3 regions of the Stutzerimonas sp. C6.4V genome follow, and region 2 is predicted to be linked to each of the others. Evidence: predicted binding sites of a transcription regulator. Region 2 holds the regulator's gene; each other region holds the start of a gene.
What was found. Region 2 encodes FliA, which starts transcription of late flagellar genes. Its sites were predicted from a motif close to CTAAAGTTTNNNNNNNNNNNGCCGNTAA; they were not measured.

Region 1: the regulator FliA is predicted to act here: its motif matches at 2,051-2,078, upstream of AC4LFW_RS12865 (flagellar protein MotY).
Region 3: the regulator FliA is predicted to act here: its motif matches at 1,959-1,986, upstream of motA (flagellar motor stator protein MotA).

Annotation. Positions count from the first base shown of each region.
Region 1 is NZ_JBZUBM010000001.1:2,748,691-2,753,577, forward strand. It holds gene AC4LFW_RS12860 (argininosuccinate synthase) at 1-1,040, opposite strand, end outside; gene AC4LFW_RS12865 (flagellar protein MotY) at 1,126-2,019, opposite strand; gene pyrC (dihydroorotase) at 2,191-3,234, shown strand; gene rnt (ribonuclease T) at 3,231-3,905, shown strand; gene thrC (threonine synthase) at 4,027-4,887, opposite strand, start outside.
Region 2 is NZ_JBZUBM010000001.1:2,205,755-2,210,641, reverse strand. It holds gene flhF (flagellar biosynthesis GTPase FlhF) at 1-550, shown strand, start outside; gene fleN (flagellar synthesis regulator FleN) at 642-1,472, shown strand; gene fliA (RNA polymerase sigma factor FliA) at 1,487-2,212, shown strand; gene AC4LFW_RS10335 (chemotaxis response regulator CheY) at 2,335-2,709, shown strand; gene AC4LFW_RS10330 (protein phosphatase CheZ) at 2,730-3,524, shown strand; gene AC4LFW_RS10325 (chemotaxis protein CheA) at 3,537-4,887, shown strand, end outside.
Region 3 is NZ_JBZUBM010000002.1:1,264,109-1,268,995, reverse strand. It holds gene motB (flagellar motor protein MotB) at 1-988, opposite strand, end outside; gene motA (flagellar motor stator protein MotA) at 997-1,848, opposite strand; gene AC4LFW_RS21520 (HDOD domain-containing protein) at 2,020-3,534, shown strand; gene AC4LFW_RS21515 (rhodanese-like domain-containing protein) at 3,581-4,396, shown strand; gene asd (archaetidylserine decarboxylase) at 4,408-4,887, shown strand, end outside.

The DNA.
Region 1 (4,887 bases), 540 kb from region 2:
AGCTTCAGACGGACCACACCGTTTACATTGACCTGTGACGCGTCGATCATCTGCTGCAGCATGCTGCGCTCGGGGCTCCACCAGTAGCCGTTGTAGATCAGGCTGGCGTACTTGGGCATCAGCTCGTCTTTCAGGTGAGCGACTTCCCGGTCGAGGGTGATGGATTCGATGGCGCGGTGGCCCTTGAGCATGATGGTGCCGCCGGGGGTTTCGTAGCAGCCGCGAGACTTCATGCCTACGTAGCGGTTCTCGACGATGTCCAGTCGACCGATGCCGTTCTCGCCGCCGACCTTGTTCAGGTAGGTCAGGACTTCGGCCGGCGTCATGTCCTTGCCGTCGATGGCAACGATGTCGCCCTTGCGGTAGGTCAGCTCGATGTAGGTTGGAGTGTCCGGCGCGGTCTCGGGCGAGCGGGTCCAGCGCCACATGTCTTCTTCGTGCTCGGTCCAGGTGTCTTCCAACACGCCGCCTTCATACGAGATATGCAGCAGGTTGGCATCCATGGAATACGGCGACTTCTTCTTGCCGTGGCGCTCGATCGGGATCTCGTGGCTGGCGGCGTAGTCCATCAGCTTTTCACGCGAGAGCAGATCCCACTCGCGCCAGGGCGCGATTACCTTGACGCCGGGCTTGAGCGCGTAGGCGCCCAGCTCGAAACGGACCTGATCGTTGCCCTTGCCGGTAGCACCGTGGGAGATGGCGTCGGCGCCGGTCTCGTTGGCGATCTCGATCAGGCGCTTGGCGATCAGCGGACGGGCAATGGAGGTACCCAGCAGGTACTCGCCTTCGTAGACGGTGTTGGCACGGAACATGGGGAACACGAAATCGCGAACGAACTCTTCGCGCAGGTCGTCGATATAGATCTCTTTGACGCCCATGGCCTTGGCCTTGGCTCGGGCTGGCTCGACTTCCTCACCCTGACCGAGGTCAGCGGTAAAGGTCACCACTTCGCAGTTGTAGGTATCTTGCAGCCACTTGAGGATCACCGAGGTGTCCAGGCCACCGGAATACGCCAGGACCACCTTCTTTACGTCGGCCATTGCCATCCACTCCCGGGATTGTAAGGAAAGCGGCGATTCTACTGGTCATGGAGTCCCTTTTACAGGGGAACGAGACTCAAGGTGCTCAGGACGAGGGAACAGCTGCTTCCGCTGCAGCGGTGACGGCTGCCGGCGCCCGATCCAGACGGACAGTGACACGCCGGTTCCTGGCTCGATTGGCTTCGCTGTTATTGGCGACCAGCGGATAGCGCTCGCCATGGAAACGCAGCGTGATCTGCTCCTTGGGCACGCCATTGGCGATCAGGTAGGCCTCGACCGCCAGCGCACGACGGCGGGACAGGTCGCGGTTGGTCAGGCGGTTGCCGCTGTTGTCCGAGTGGCCATCGAGCTGGATTCGGTTGACACTCGGATCGGCCTTGAGAAATTGCAGGATGATATCGAGCCTGGCCTGCCCTGACCGGTCCAGAACAATGTCGCCCGCCGGAAAGCCGATCTGGGACTGACGGATCTGATCGAAGTTGACGGGCAGCAATTTTGCGTTGCAGGCACGGAAATCCTCATAGGCCTTGGCGAAACGTGCCGGGAGCAACCGGACTTCGAGCGCCTCGCCGCCGTGCAAGGTGCGATGGCGAACCAGCGGGCTACGACCTTCCAGCAGTCCCGCCAGTAGACGACCGGCCTGCAGTGCAGAACTGTTGAACGCAATGTCGTCCCTGGCAACCGACACCACCCCTAGATTGATATCGCTGCGTTGCGGCTGCCAGGGCGCGGCAGCCGCCAGCAGGGTGGCCGAGCCGCTGCCCAACCAGCGGTCAGGTGAGCGCAGCCGAAAGGTCGCCTGCTCGCCAGCGCGCCGGACAAACTCTCCCGCGCCGAATCCGGCGACCGGCTGGCTCAAACGGCACTCGAACTGATCCCCCTCAACCTGCCACAGCACGTTCTCCAGGCGTGTCTGGAAAGTGATGGCATTGGCCGGCGAGGCCAGAAGGCAAGCCATGATCAAGGGGCGCAGGCGCACTGGAGGCTCCACGGGCTGTGTGTACAAAGGGGTATCGGTGCGTCCGGCAGAAACTTGAACCACCGTCCAGTCAGCCCCGCCAATACCGGCAAGCGCCCCTGTCTCACCTTCGGCGATTTTTTCGCGCGTTTCCGGTAGCATTCCCGCACGTTTTACCGCCTGGAAATCTGCATGTCCGACCGACTGACACTACTGCGCCCCGACGATTGGCACATCCACCTGCGCGACGGCGCAGCGTTGCCGCATACCGTGGCGGACGCCGCACGCCAGTTCGCGCGCGCCATCATCATGCCGAACCTGGTGCCGCCAGTACGCAATGCCGCCGAGGCGGACAGCTATCGCCAGCGCATCCTCGCCGCCCGTCCGCACGGCAATGCGTTCGAGCCGCTGATGGTGCTCTACCTCACCGATGGCACGCAGCCCGACGATATTCGCGCCGCCAAGGCCAGCGGCTATGTGTTTGCCGCCAAGCTCTACCCGGCTGGCGCCACCACCAATTCGGCATCCGGCGTCACGCGCATCGAGAACATCTTTGGGGTACTGGAAACCATGGCAGAGGTTGGCCTGCCGCTGCTGGTCCATGGTGAGGTGACGCGTTCGGAAGTCGATATATTCGATCGTGAGAAGTACTTCATCGACGAACAGCTGAGCAAGATAACCGAGCGATTCCCGACGCTCAAAGTGGTGTTCGAGCACATCACTACGCGTGACGCGGTGCAGTTCGTCGAAACAGCGAGCGGCAACGTCGGTGCTACGATCACTGCCCATCACCTGCTCTACAACCGCAACCACATGCTGGTAGGCGGCATCCGCCCGCACTTTTTCTGTCTGCCTATCCTCAAGCGCAACGTGCATCAGGAAGCGCTGCTCGATGCAGCCACCAGCGGCAATCCAAAGTTCTTTCTCGGCACCGACTCGGCACCGCACGCCCAGCACGCCAAGGAAAACGCATGCGGTTGTGCCGGTTGCTATACCGCGTTCGCGGCCATAGAGCTCTATGCCGAAGCGTTCGAACAGCGTAACGCTCTGAACCGCCTCGAAGCCTTTGCCAGCCATTTCGGCGCCGACTTCTATGGCTTGCCGCGCAATACCGACACGATCTCCCTGGTGCGCGAGTCGTGGAGCGTCCCGGGCAGCCTGCCGTTTGGCGAACACAAGCTGGTGCCCTTGCGGGCCGGCGAGACCCTGCAATGGCGACTGGAGACAAGCGCATGAGTGACGAGCAGTTCGACGACGAACTCGAAGGAAACGTCCCAGGCAAGCCTCGGTCGGCCATGGCACGGCGCTTCCGTGGCTTCCTGCCGGTGGTGGTGGATGTAGAGTGCGGCGGCTTCAACTGTGCAACCGACGCCCTTCTGGAAATCGCCGCCGTGACCATCGGCATGGATGAACAGGGTCTGCTCTATCCCCAGGACACCCTTTTCTTTAGGGTCGAACCCTTCGCTGGTGCCAATATCGAAGCCGCCGCGCTGGAATTCACGGGCATCAAGCTCGACCACCCGCTACGCATGGCTGTTCCTGAATCCCAGGCGATGAACGAGATCATCCGCAGCGTGCGCAAGGCAGTCAAATCGGCCGGCTGCAAGCGCGCCATCCTTGTTGGCCACAACAGCAGTTTCGACCTCGGCTTTCTCAATGCCGCAATTGCGCGCTGCGATATCAAGCGCAACCCCTTCCACCCTTTTTCCAGTTTTGACACGGCGACCCTGGCCGGCCTCGCCTATGGCCAGACCGTTCTGGCCAAGGCCTGCCAGGCGGCGGGGATCGACTTCGATGGTCGCGAAGCACATTCGGCCCGCTATGACACCGAGAAGACAGCCGAGCTGTTCTGCGGAATCGTCAACCGCTGGCGAGAGATGGGCGGCTGGGAAGAGTTCGACGAATAGTTAAAAGACACGCAGTCTGGAGGCGAACGCCTTAGTCAGCACGGCGGGAATGCTGCAACAAGAAAAGCCGGGTGCCGGGCGCTCGTCCGACCCTCCGGCTTTTTTTGTTCAATGTCTGGCGTTACAACGGCTTGCCGCGATTACCGTGTTCGCTGACGAAGGCCTGCATGGCCTTGAGGTCGTTTGGCAGCACGGTGCAACGCTCAGGACGTTCGAACAGGTCGGCAAGGTGAGCCGGAAGCTCCAACGCCTTGCCAACACCCGCCTTTTCCACTGCCTCGGGGAATTTCACCGGGTGAGCGGTGCCCAGCGTTACCATGGGTGTCGCCAGGCTGCGGCGGCACTCACGGGCGGCATAAACGCCGATGGCCGTATGCGGATCCAGCAATTCGCCGGTGGCCTCGAACACGTCGGCGATGGTCTTGCAGGTCTGCTCGTCGTCAACTGCCAGGGAGTCGAACAGTCTCCGCGCTTCGGTCCAGCGCTCTTCATCGACCGATAGCGTGCCACTGGCCTTGAACGCGCTCATCAGCTCGGCAACCGCAGCACCGTTGCGCCCGTGCAGGTCGAACAGCAGGCGCTCGAAGTTCGAGGAGACCATGATGTCCATGGACGGCGACAGTGACGGATGCAGAGTGTCCTTGTCGTAGCGGTTGCCACTCATGAAACGATGCAGGATGTCGTTGCGGTTGGTGGCGACTACCAGCTGGCTGACCGGCAGCCCCATGTTTCGCGCCAGGTAACCGGCGAAAATGTCGCCGAAGTTGCCGGTCGGCACCGAGAAGGCCACGGAGCGCGCCGGGCCACCGAGCTGGAGCGCGGCATGGAAGTAGTAAACGATCTGGGCCATGATTCGAGCCCAGTTGATCGAATTCACCGCCACCAGGCGAGTTCCCTTGAGGAAGCCCTGGTCAGCGAAGCTGTCCTTGACCATCTCCTGGCAGTCGTCGAAGTTGCCTTCGACGGCAATGTTGTGAATGTT
Region 2 (4,887 bases):
TATGGATAATTACCGCATCGGTGCGCAGGAGCAGCTCAAGACCCTCGGTCGTATCCTCAATGTGCCGGTCCTCCAGATCGATCCCGGCCAGCCGTTGAGCAAGACCCTCGAGTCGGTGGCCCGCAAACGCCTGATTCTCATCGACACGGCCGGTCTGCCGGCAGGCGACCCGATGATGCGCAAGCAACTCGAAGCACTGGCTGACCGGGGTATCAAATCGAAGAATTACCTGGTGCTGGCCGCGACCAGCCAGAGCCAGGTGCTCAAGGCTGCGTGGCACAACTACCGGCGTTGTGGGCTGGCTGGTTGTATTCTGACTAAACTGGATGAGGCCGGTAGCCTTGGAGATGTCCTTGGGCTCACGATCAGCCAGCATATGCCGATAGCCTACCTCGCTGATGGCCCGCGCATCCCTGATGACCTGCACCTTCCTCGCAGCCACCAGCTCGTGAGTCGGGCGGTGAGTCTGCAATCAGAGGAGGCGCCCAGCGAGGAGGCGATGGCTGACATGTTTTCCGAGCTCTACAACGGTTCACGGAAGGTCGGATGAACGCACCGGCCTTTCACACAGACAAAGATGACGCGTTCACGCTGAACGCATCGATGGCCTCCGGGCCCCAGCAAGATATAGGCGTGTAAACATGGGTATGCATCCCGTACAGGTGATTGCGGTGACCGGCGGCAAGGGTGGCGTCGGCAAGACCAACGTGTCGGTCAATCTGGCGCTGGCTTTGGCCGATCTCGGGCGGCGGGTGGTTCTGCTCGATGCTGACCTGGGGCTGGCCAATGTCGACGTACTCCTTGGTCTGACGACCAAGCGCACGCTGGCCGACGTCATTTCCGGCGAATGCGATCTTCGCGATGTGCTGATTCAGGGGCCGGGCGGCGTGCGCATCGTTCCGGCCGCTTCCGGTACGCAAAGCATGGTCCAGCTGTCGACCCTGCAGCACTCGGGGCTGATCCAGGCATTCAGCGACATTGGCAGCGATGTCGACGTCCTGATCATTGACACGGCGGCCGGTATCGGCGACGGCGTGGTGAGTTTCGTCCGCGCCGCGCAGGAAGTGCTGCTGGTGGTGACCGATGAGCCGACCTCGATCACCGATGCCTACGCGCTGATCAAGCTACTCAATCGAGACTATGGCATCAGCCGCTTCCGGGTTCTGGCCAACATGGCCCATGCGCCCCAGGAAGGCCGTAACCTGTTCGCCAAATTGACCAAGGTGACGGAGCGTTTCCTGGACGTGGCGCTGCAGTACGTCGGCGCGATCCCCTACGACGAGGCGGTTCGAAAGGCCGTGCAGAAGCAGCGCGCCGTGTACGAGGCCTATCCGCGAGCGAAGTCTTCACTGGCCTTCAAGGCAATTGCACAGAAGGTCGATACCTGGCCGCTACCGGCAACGCCGCGTGGTCATCTGGAATTTTTTGTGGAGCGCCTGGTCAGGCCCGCCTCAGAGCCTAACGAACAATAGCGGCTGGACTCGGTATGTATTACAGCAAAGCTCAGGCTAAAGACGCTCAATACCAGCTCATCGATCAGTACGCGCCGTTGGTCAAGCGCATCGCCTACCACCTCCTGGCGCGCTTGCCGGCGAGCGTGCAGGTCGATGACCTGATGCAGGCGGGCATGATCGGTCTGCTCGAGGCGTCCAAGAAGTACGATTCCGGCAAAGGCGCCAGTTTCGAGACCTACGCAGGCATCCGCATTCGAGGTGCGATGCTCGACGAAGTGCGCAAGGGTGACTGGGCGCCGCGCTCGGTTCACCGCAACTCGCGCATGGTCAGCGAGGCGATTCGCACAATTGAAGCCAAAACCGGTCGCGACGCTAAAGATCATGAAGTTGCGGCCGAACTTAAATTGAGTCTCGATGAGTACTACGGCATTCTGGGCGACACCCTGGGCAGCCGCCTGTTTAGCTTTGATGACCTGCTGACGGAGGGCGAGCACGGGGAGTTCGGCGAGGAAGCCGCCAGTGCACATCCGGAACCGTCTCGTGATCTCGAGGACGAGCGTTTTCAGCAAGCCCTGGCCGATGCGATATCGAACCTGCCGGAGCGTGAAAAACTGGTGCTTTCGCTGTACTACGACGAAGAGTTGAACTTGAAGGAGATCGGCCAGGTTCTGGGCGTCAGCGAATCGCGGGTGAGCCAGCTGCACAGCCAGTGCGCGGCGCGTCTGCGAGCTCGCCTCGGCGAGTGGCGTGCCCGCTAGCAGCCGGTTTGCATAACGCATTTCGAGGCCGCTTTTTACGAGCTTCATTCACGGAGCCCGCCATGAACCGTGAGCGGGCGCTGGGGATTTCGGGATTTACGGAGGTGTACTTGGACAAGAACATGAAGATTCTCATCGTCGACGACTTCTCGACAATGAGACGGATCATCAAGAATCTCTTGCGTGATCTGGGCTTTACCAACACGGCCGAGGCCGATGACGGTACTACCGCGCTGCCGATGCTCAAGAGTGGCAGTTTCGACTTTCTCGTCACCGACTGGAACATGCCCGGCATGAGTGGCATCGATCTGTTGCGCGCAGTGCGTGCCGATGATCGTCTGAAGCATCTGCCGGTATTGATGGTGACTGCCGAAGCCAAGCGCGACCAGATCATCGAGGCAGCACAGGCAGGCGTAAACGGCTATGTGGTCAAGCCATTCACGGCTCAAGTGCTCAAAGAGAAAATCGAAAAGATTTTCGAGCGCGTCAACGGCTGAAGTAACGCCGCGAGGGCACTATGACGCAAACAGACCAAAGCCTTGCAGAGTTCGAAGCGACTCTGAAGGCCCATGCACCCCAACTGATTGAAAGCCTGCAGCAAGGCCGCTTCGACGACGCTGCGCAGATGTTCAACGAGCTTAATCAGGCCCGCAATCTGGGTCTCTATCATGAAGTCGGAAAGCTCACCCGCGAACTGCACAACGCCATCGTCAAGCTGGAGATGGATACCTGTGCCGCTGGTGGAGACCCATCACCGATCACAGACGCCACCGACCGGCTGTCCTATGTGGTGGAAATGACCGAGAAAGCGGCAAACCGCACCATGGATCTGGTCGAGGAGTCAGCGCCGCTGGTCAACTACGTAAGCTACGAAGCGCAAAGCCTGACGGCCGACTGGCAGCGCTTCATGCGTCGTGACATGAACGCCGAACAGTTCCGCGACCTGGTCAAACGCATTGACCAATTCCTCCAGCGGACCATGAACGACGGCAGCCAGCTCTCGCAGAATCTCAGCGAAATCATGCTGGCCCAAGACTTCCAGGATCTCACCGGCCAGGTGATCAAGCGGGTGACCCGTCTGATAACCGAGCTTGAAAGCAACCTGCTGAATCTGGTGCTGATGGCCGGCCAAGTCGACCGTGTGGCCGGCATAAAGCACGATCATGCAGAGCTGCTCGCCGAGCAGGAAAAGAAAAAACAGGAAAAAGCGACTTCCAACGGTGAAGGTCCGCAGATGCATGCCGATATACGTGAGGATGTCGTATCCGGGCAGGACGATGTCGATGATCTGCTTTCAAGCCTGGGCTTTTAGGGGAAGGTGAATATGAGCTTCGACGCCGATGAAGAAATCCTCCAGGACTTCCTGGTTGAGGCCGGCGAGATTCTCGAACTATTGTCAGAGCAACTGGTGGAGCTGGAGAGCAGCCCCGACGACGCCGCGTTGCTCAATGCGATTTTTCGCGGTTTCCACACGGTAAAGGGCGGTGCCGGTTTCCTCCAGTTGCACGAGCTGGTCGAGTGCTGTCACATCGCTGAAAACGTCTTCGACATCCTGCGCAAGGGTGAACGACGCGTCGACTCGGAATTGATGGATGTCGTGCTGCAGGCGCTGGACGCCGTCAATGAAATGTTCAGCCAGGTGCGTGAGCGCACTGAGGTCACTCCGGCTTCGCCTGAACTGCTCGCAGCGCTGGCGCGTCTGGCTGAGCCGGCCGGTGCGGATGCGCCTGTTGCCGTGCCTGACGTTGCTGTTGTCATGCCCGAGCCCGAGTTGGCCACCGCCGACAATGAATTCGAACAGTTTCTCGGTGCGCTCGACAATGCCGCTGCGGTAAGCCCTGCTGTTGGCGACGGCGGCGACGAAATCACTGATGACGAGTTCGAATCGCTGCTGGACCAGTTGCACGGCAAGGGGCAGTTCGTTGCAACCCCGGTGACCGAGGCAGCGCCTGCAGCCGCTGCGCCTGCGCCCAGCGATGAAATTACCGACGAAGAATTCGAGGCATTGCTCGACCAGTTGCATGGCACTGGACAGTTTTCCGAGCCGGTTGCTGGCCCCGCTGCCGAGCCCGCCGTCGGAGCTGGCCCTGCGGCGGTCAGCGGTGATGAGATCACCGACGATGAATTCGAAGCGCTGCTGGACCAGCTTCACGGCAAGGGCAAGTTCGAGCCGGAGGCCGCGGCTGCAGTCGCTGTCACCGCCCCCGTCAACAAGCCGGCCGCTTCTCCGGCAGCCCAGAACATCGCTTCGGCAAAGCCAGCCGCGACACCGGCCAGCAAGCCGGCTGCAGCACCGGCGAGGTCAGAACCTCCCAAGCCCGCCGCTGCCCCGGAAAAACATGCAGCTGAAGCGGAAACCACCGTAAGGGTCGACACCGCACGGCTCGACGAAATCATGAACATGGTCGGTGAGCTGGTGCTGGTGCGTAACCGTCTGGTGCGCCTGGGCTCCAACAGTGGCGACGAGGCCATGGCCAAGGCGGTATCCAACCTCGACGTAGTGACGGCCGACTTGCAGAGCGCGGTGATGAAAACGCGCATGCAGCCTATCAAGAAGGTGTTTGGTCGCTTCCCCCGGCTGGTCCGGGATCTGGCGCGCAGCCTGAAGAAGGAGATCAACCTCGAGCTGGTGGGCGAAGAGACCGACCTCGACAAGAATCTTGTCGAAGCGCTGG
Region 3 (4,887 bases), on a different contig from region 2:
TCAGCCGCTCGCGCAATTGCGCAGGCTGGAGCGGATCGCCCGAACCAGGAGCAGCGGCGGCCCCGGCAGGTGGCGCCACGCCGGAACCTCCCGCCTCGGCGGGCTCATTGGCGGCACCTGACTGCTCGCCTTCGATATCGCGTTGCGCCCGCTTGGTCAGGACGAGGATGTCGATACGGCGGTTGACCGGGTTCAGCGGATCTTCCCGGTCAAACAACGCTGACGAGGCATAGCCGACGACGCGGGCAAGCTGCTCCTCAGGATAGCCGCCGGCGACCAGCGCGCGACGAGCGGCGTTGGCACGCCCGGCCGACAGCTCCCAGTTGCCGAACTCGCCCCGTCCCGAATAGGGTTTGGCATCGGTGTGGCCGCTGATGCTGATCTTGTTGGGCACCGCGCGGATGGTATCGGCCATGGCCAGCAGGATGTCCTCGAAATAGGGCTGCAACTGTGCGCTACCCAGGGCGAACATCGGCCGGTTGGCCGCGTCCATGATCTGGATACGCAGGCCGTCCTGGGTGATCTCGAACAGGATCTGATCCTTGAAGCGCGTCAGCTCCGGGTTTTCATCAACCTTGTTCTGCAGTTCCTGCAGCAACAGATCGAGCCGCTCTCGGTCCAGCTGCTCGGCGAAGGTTTCCGCCTGCTCGGAGAACGTCTCGACCTGTTCGGCTTCAGGCTTCGCCTGGGTCTGCTGCTGCGCTGGATCGACCACGTCGTTGAGCGTGCGATCCGGTGCCGGGGTCGGTGTACCGCCCAGGTCGATCACGTAGGGGCTGGCACTTTCAGTAAAGCCGATGGGGTCCTGAAAGTAGCCGGAGATGGCCCGCTTCTGTTCGGGGGTGGCCGACGACATCAGCCACATCACCAGGAAGAACGCCATCATGGCCGTTGCGAAGTCGGCAAAGGCGATTTTCCAGGCGCCACCATGATGACCGGCAGCGACTTTCTTGACGCGCTTGACGATGATTGGTTGGGTATTATCCATGGTCGCGCTTAGCTGCCACGCATGGCTTGTTCAAGCTCGGCAAAGCTCGGGCGGTGCGCCGGGAAGAGCACCTTCCGACCGAACTCCACGGCCAGCGTCGGCGGCATGCCGGACGCAGACGCGACCAGGGTCGCCTTGATGCTTTCATAGAGGTTCAGCTCTTCCTTGGCGTCATGCTCGAGCGCCCCGGACAGGGGCCCGAAGAAACCATAGGAAGCGAGAATGCCGAGAAAGGTACCCACCAGTGCCGTGGCAACCTTTTCCCCGATCTCGGCGTTAGTAGCCGATGCCAGGATCGACATGGTGATCACGATGCCCAGCACCGCCGCCACGATACCCATCGCGGGCAGGCCATCGGCAATCTTGGCCACGGCATGGGAGGGGTGGTCGAGTTCCTCCTTCAGCCCGTTCAACTCCATGTCGAACAGTCCCTCCAGCTCGTGCGGAGCCATGTTGCCGGACGACATGATGCGCAGGTAGTCACAGACAAAAGCGGTCATCCGCTCGTCCTTGAGCACGGCCGGATACTTGCTGAAGATCGGGCTGGCCTTGGGGTCCTCGAGGTCGGCCTCGATCGCCATCATGCCTTCGCGACGGCTCTTGTTGAGGATCTCGTAGAGCATCCCCAGCACTTCCAGGTAGTACTTGTGGGTGAACCGCGAGCTGAACATCTGCAGCGACTTCTTGAACACGATCTTGGTCGTGCTGCCGGGGTTCGCCTGCAGGAACCCGCCCAGGGCAGCACCACCGATGATCATGACTTCGAAGGGGTGGATGAGCGCGCCGACCTTGCCACCGGAAAGGATGAACCCGCCGAGCACGCTGGCGATTACCACGATGATGCCGATTATCTTTGCCATAGGTAGGTACGTCTAAAACCTGATTTCGAGGCACCTGAAACGGGCCGTACAAGGGTGCACGGGCTCGAGCGGGGTCAGGTGAAAAGGCCAGATGAAAAGAATTGTTCTGGTTATCGGAACTTTTGCGCCAGACTAAAGGCCATCCCGATGAAATGCTAGTTCGGCGACATCATGACCACGACCCCGCTCCCCCGTACGCTTCCTGCCTGGATCAAGGTTCTGGACGCCGTAGCGCTGCCCGCTTTCGCCGAGCCCTACGGCCGCGTGCAGCGCGCCTTGCGCGACAGCAGCAAGTCGATGCGGCAGATTGCCGAGCTGATCCAGGAAAGCCCGGTACTGGCACTCAACGTCATTCGCGAAGCCAACCGGGACGCAGCCGCCGCCAACAAGCCGGCAGAAAGCCTGGAAGTGGCTCTCAGCCGCATCGGCCTCAAGCGTGCCGAAGCCCTGTTTCAGCGCATTCCCGCAGCGCAGACGGGGGACATACCCGCACCGCTCAGGCAGATGGTGCTGATCAGCCGACACGCCAGCCAGCAGGCCAACGGCCTGTTCGCCGCTCGCCTCGCCCGGCTCTGGCAGGAGATCCACTGGAGCAGCCTGCTGTTTCTCTCCCCGGTCTGGACACTGATTGCAGCCTATCCAGAGCTGCTCGAGGCCTGGGAACAGCGCGTACTGGTCAACGGGGAACCGGCCCGTCAGGTCGAGCAATCGCTGCTGGGCGTATCGCTGCTGGAACTCTGCGTGGCCCTGACCGAGCATTGGGCACTGCCCGGCTGGATTCCCCAGGGCTATCGCCTGCTCAGCGAAAACCGGCGCATGCTGATCAAGGCGCTGCATATCGCCCGCGACAATGAACATCCGCTGCACCAGCAGCAGATGCTGGACGCCAATCCGGACCTGCGCCGCTGGCTGACCCTGCCAAGCAATACCATCGTTCTTGCCAACGGCCTGGCGCTGTCCTCCCATCACAGCTGGAGCGGCATTCACAGCCTGCGCTGGCAGCGCCTCGCCGGGCTCTATCTGCAGGTGCCCCTGGCCGAGTTGCAGCAGATGGTGCATCAGCAAGCCGTCACCAGCGCCCAGTCGATTGGGCGAACCGATCTCTGGCATCCTGCACAGGGCCTGTTGTGGCCCTGGAACAGCCGATTCCAGACCGCCAGGCTGGCCAAGCCTCCCACGGCTGAAGCCTTGAGCGAATGGCGGGATCTCTGCCGAGAGCTGCTCAGCGAACGCACACCCTACGGCAACGTCATGCAGCTCACCGCCGCTGCCTGCAAGGCGGTGGCCAGCACCGGCATGCATCGCGTTCTGCTGATGCTGGTGGACCGCCGGCAGAATCGCCTGGTCGGTCAGCAGGCCCAAGGCTTGAGCGGGGAAGCAGCGAGGCTCACCCTCGTGCCGGACCAGAGCCAGGTCTTGCGTCGACTGCTGGACAGGCCCGGCTTGTTGAGGCTGACCCCGGACAATGCGGCGCAGTTCTCCGCGCAGCTGCCGGGCGGACTCAAGGCCCTGTTTCCAGGCGATCATGTGCTGCTGCGCTCCATCGCACATGAAGGCCGGGTGGTGATGCTGGTGGTGGCTGACCAGCAGAACATGCCATTCAGCGATGTCGGCCTGCAGGCCTTCAACAAGACCGCTCAGTGCATCGAGCGGGCGCTGGCTGCGTTCAGCAAGCGCGGGCGTTGAGCTTTTTCGCTAGACTCCGCTCTTTCACCACCGACAGAGGCTTGCCGTGTCCGCCTTCTCCAATCTGCCCCTGGTGATCGAGCCGGCCGACCTGGCCACACGCCTCGATGCACCCGAACTGATCCTTGTCGACCTGACCAGCGCTGCCCGCTACGCCGAGGGCCATCTGCCCGGCGCCCGCTTCGTGGACCCCAAACAGACCCAGTGCGGCCTGCCGCCGGCACCGGGACAGCTACCCGGCAAAGCGCAGCTGGAGGCGCTGTTCAGTGCCCTGGGGCATCGTCCCGATGCGGTCTACGTGGTCTATGACGATGAGGGCGGTGGCTGGGCAGGCCGTTTCATCTGGTTGCTGGATGTGATCGGTCACACGCATTACCACTATCTCAATGGCGGGCTGCACGCCTGGCTGGATGAGCAGCGCCCGCTGTCGACCGATGTACCCTCCCCCTCCGAGCGGCCACTGACGCTGCACCTGCATGATTCGCCGAGTGCTACCCGCGAGTACCTGCAGAGCCGTCTGGGTGCGGCCGATCTGGCTGTCTGGGATGCCCGCTCGCCGGAGGAATACCGTGGCCAGAAGGTCCTGGCGGCACGCGGCGGGCATATCCCCGGGGCAATCAATTTCGAATGGACGTCAGGCATGGACCCGGCGCGAGCACTGCGCATCCGCGAAGACATCGCCGAGCGTCTGCTTGGACTGGGGATCAGCCCCGACAAGGAAATCATCACCCACTGCCAGACGCATCACCGCTCCGGCTTTACCTACCTGCTGGCCAAGGCTCTGGGCTATCCCCGCGTGAAGGCTTATCCCGGTTCCTGGGGTGAATGGGGCAACCTGCCCGACACGCCGATCCAGCAATGAAAAGGTCAACCATGAAAGATCAGTTGTTCGTACTCAGCCAGTATCTGCTGCCACACCACCTCATTTCCCGTCTGGCTGGCTGCCTCGCCGAGTGCCGCCTGCCGTGGGTGAAGAACACCTTCATCAAGGCGTTCATTCGGCATTTCGGTGTACCGATGCATGAAGCTCAGATCGAAGAGCCGACCGCGTTCGAGCACTTCAACGCCTTCTTTACCCGTGCCTTGAAGGATGGAGCTCGTCCGCTCGACCAGACCCCGGGCGCAATCCTGAACCCCTGTGACGGCGCCATCAGTCAGCTCGGCAGGATCGAGCAAGGGCGGATCTTCCAGGCCAAGGGCCACAGCTACAGCGTTATGGAACTGCTGGGAGGCGACCATGAACGCGCCGCGCCGTTCATGGGGGGAGACTTCGCGACGGTGTACCTGTCTCCAAAGGATTACCACCGGGTGCACATGCCGCTCTCCGGAACGCTGCGCGAGATGGTCTACGTA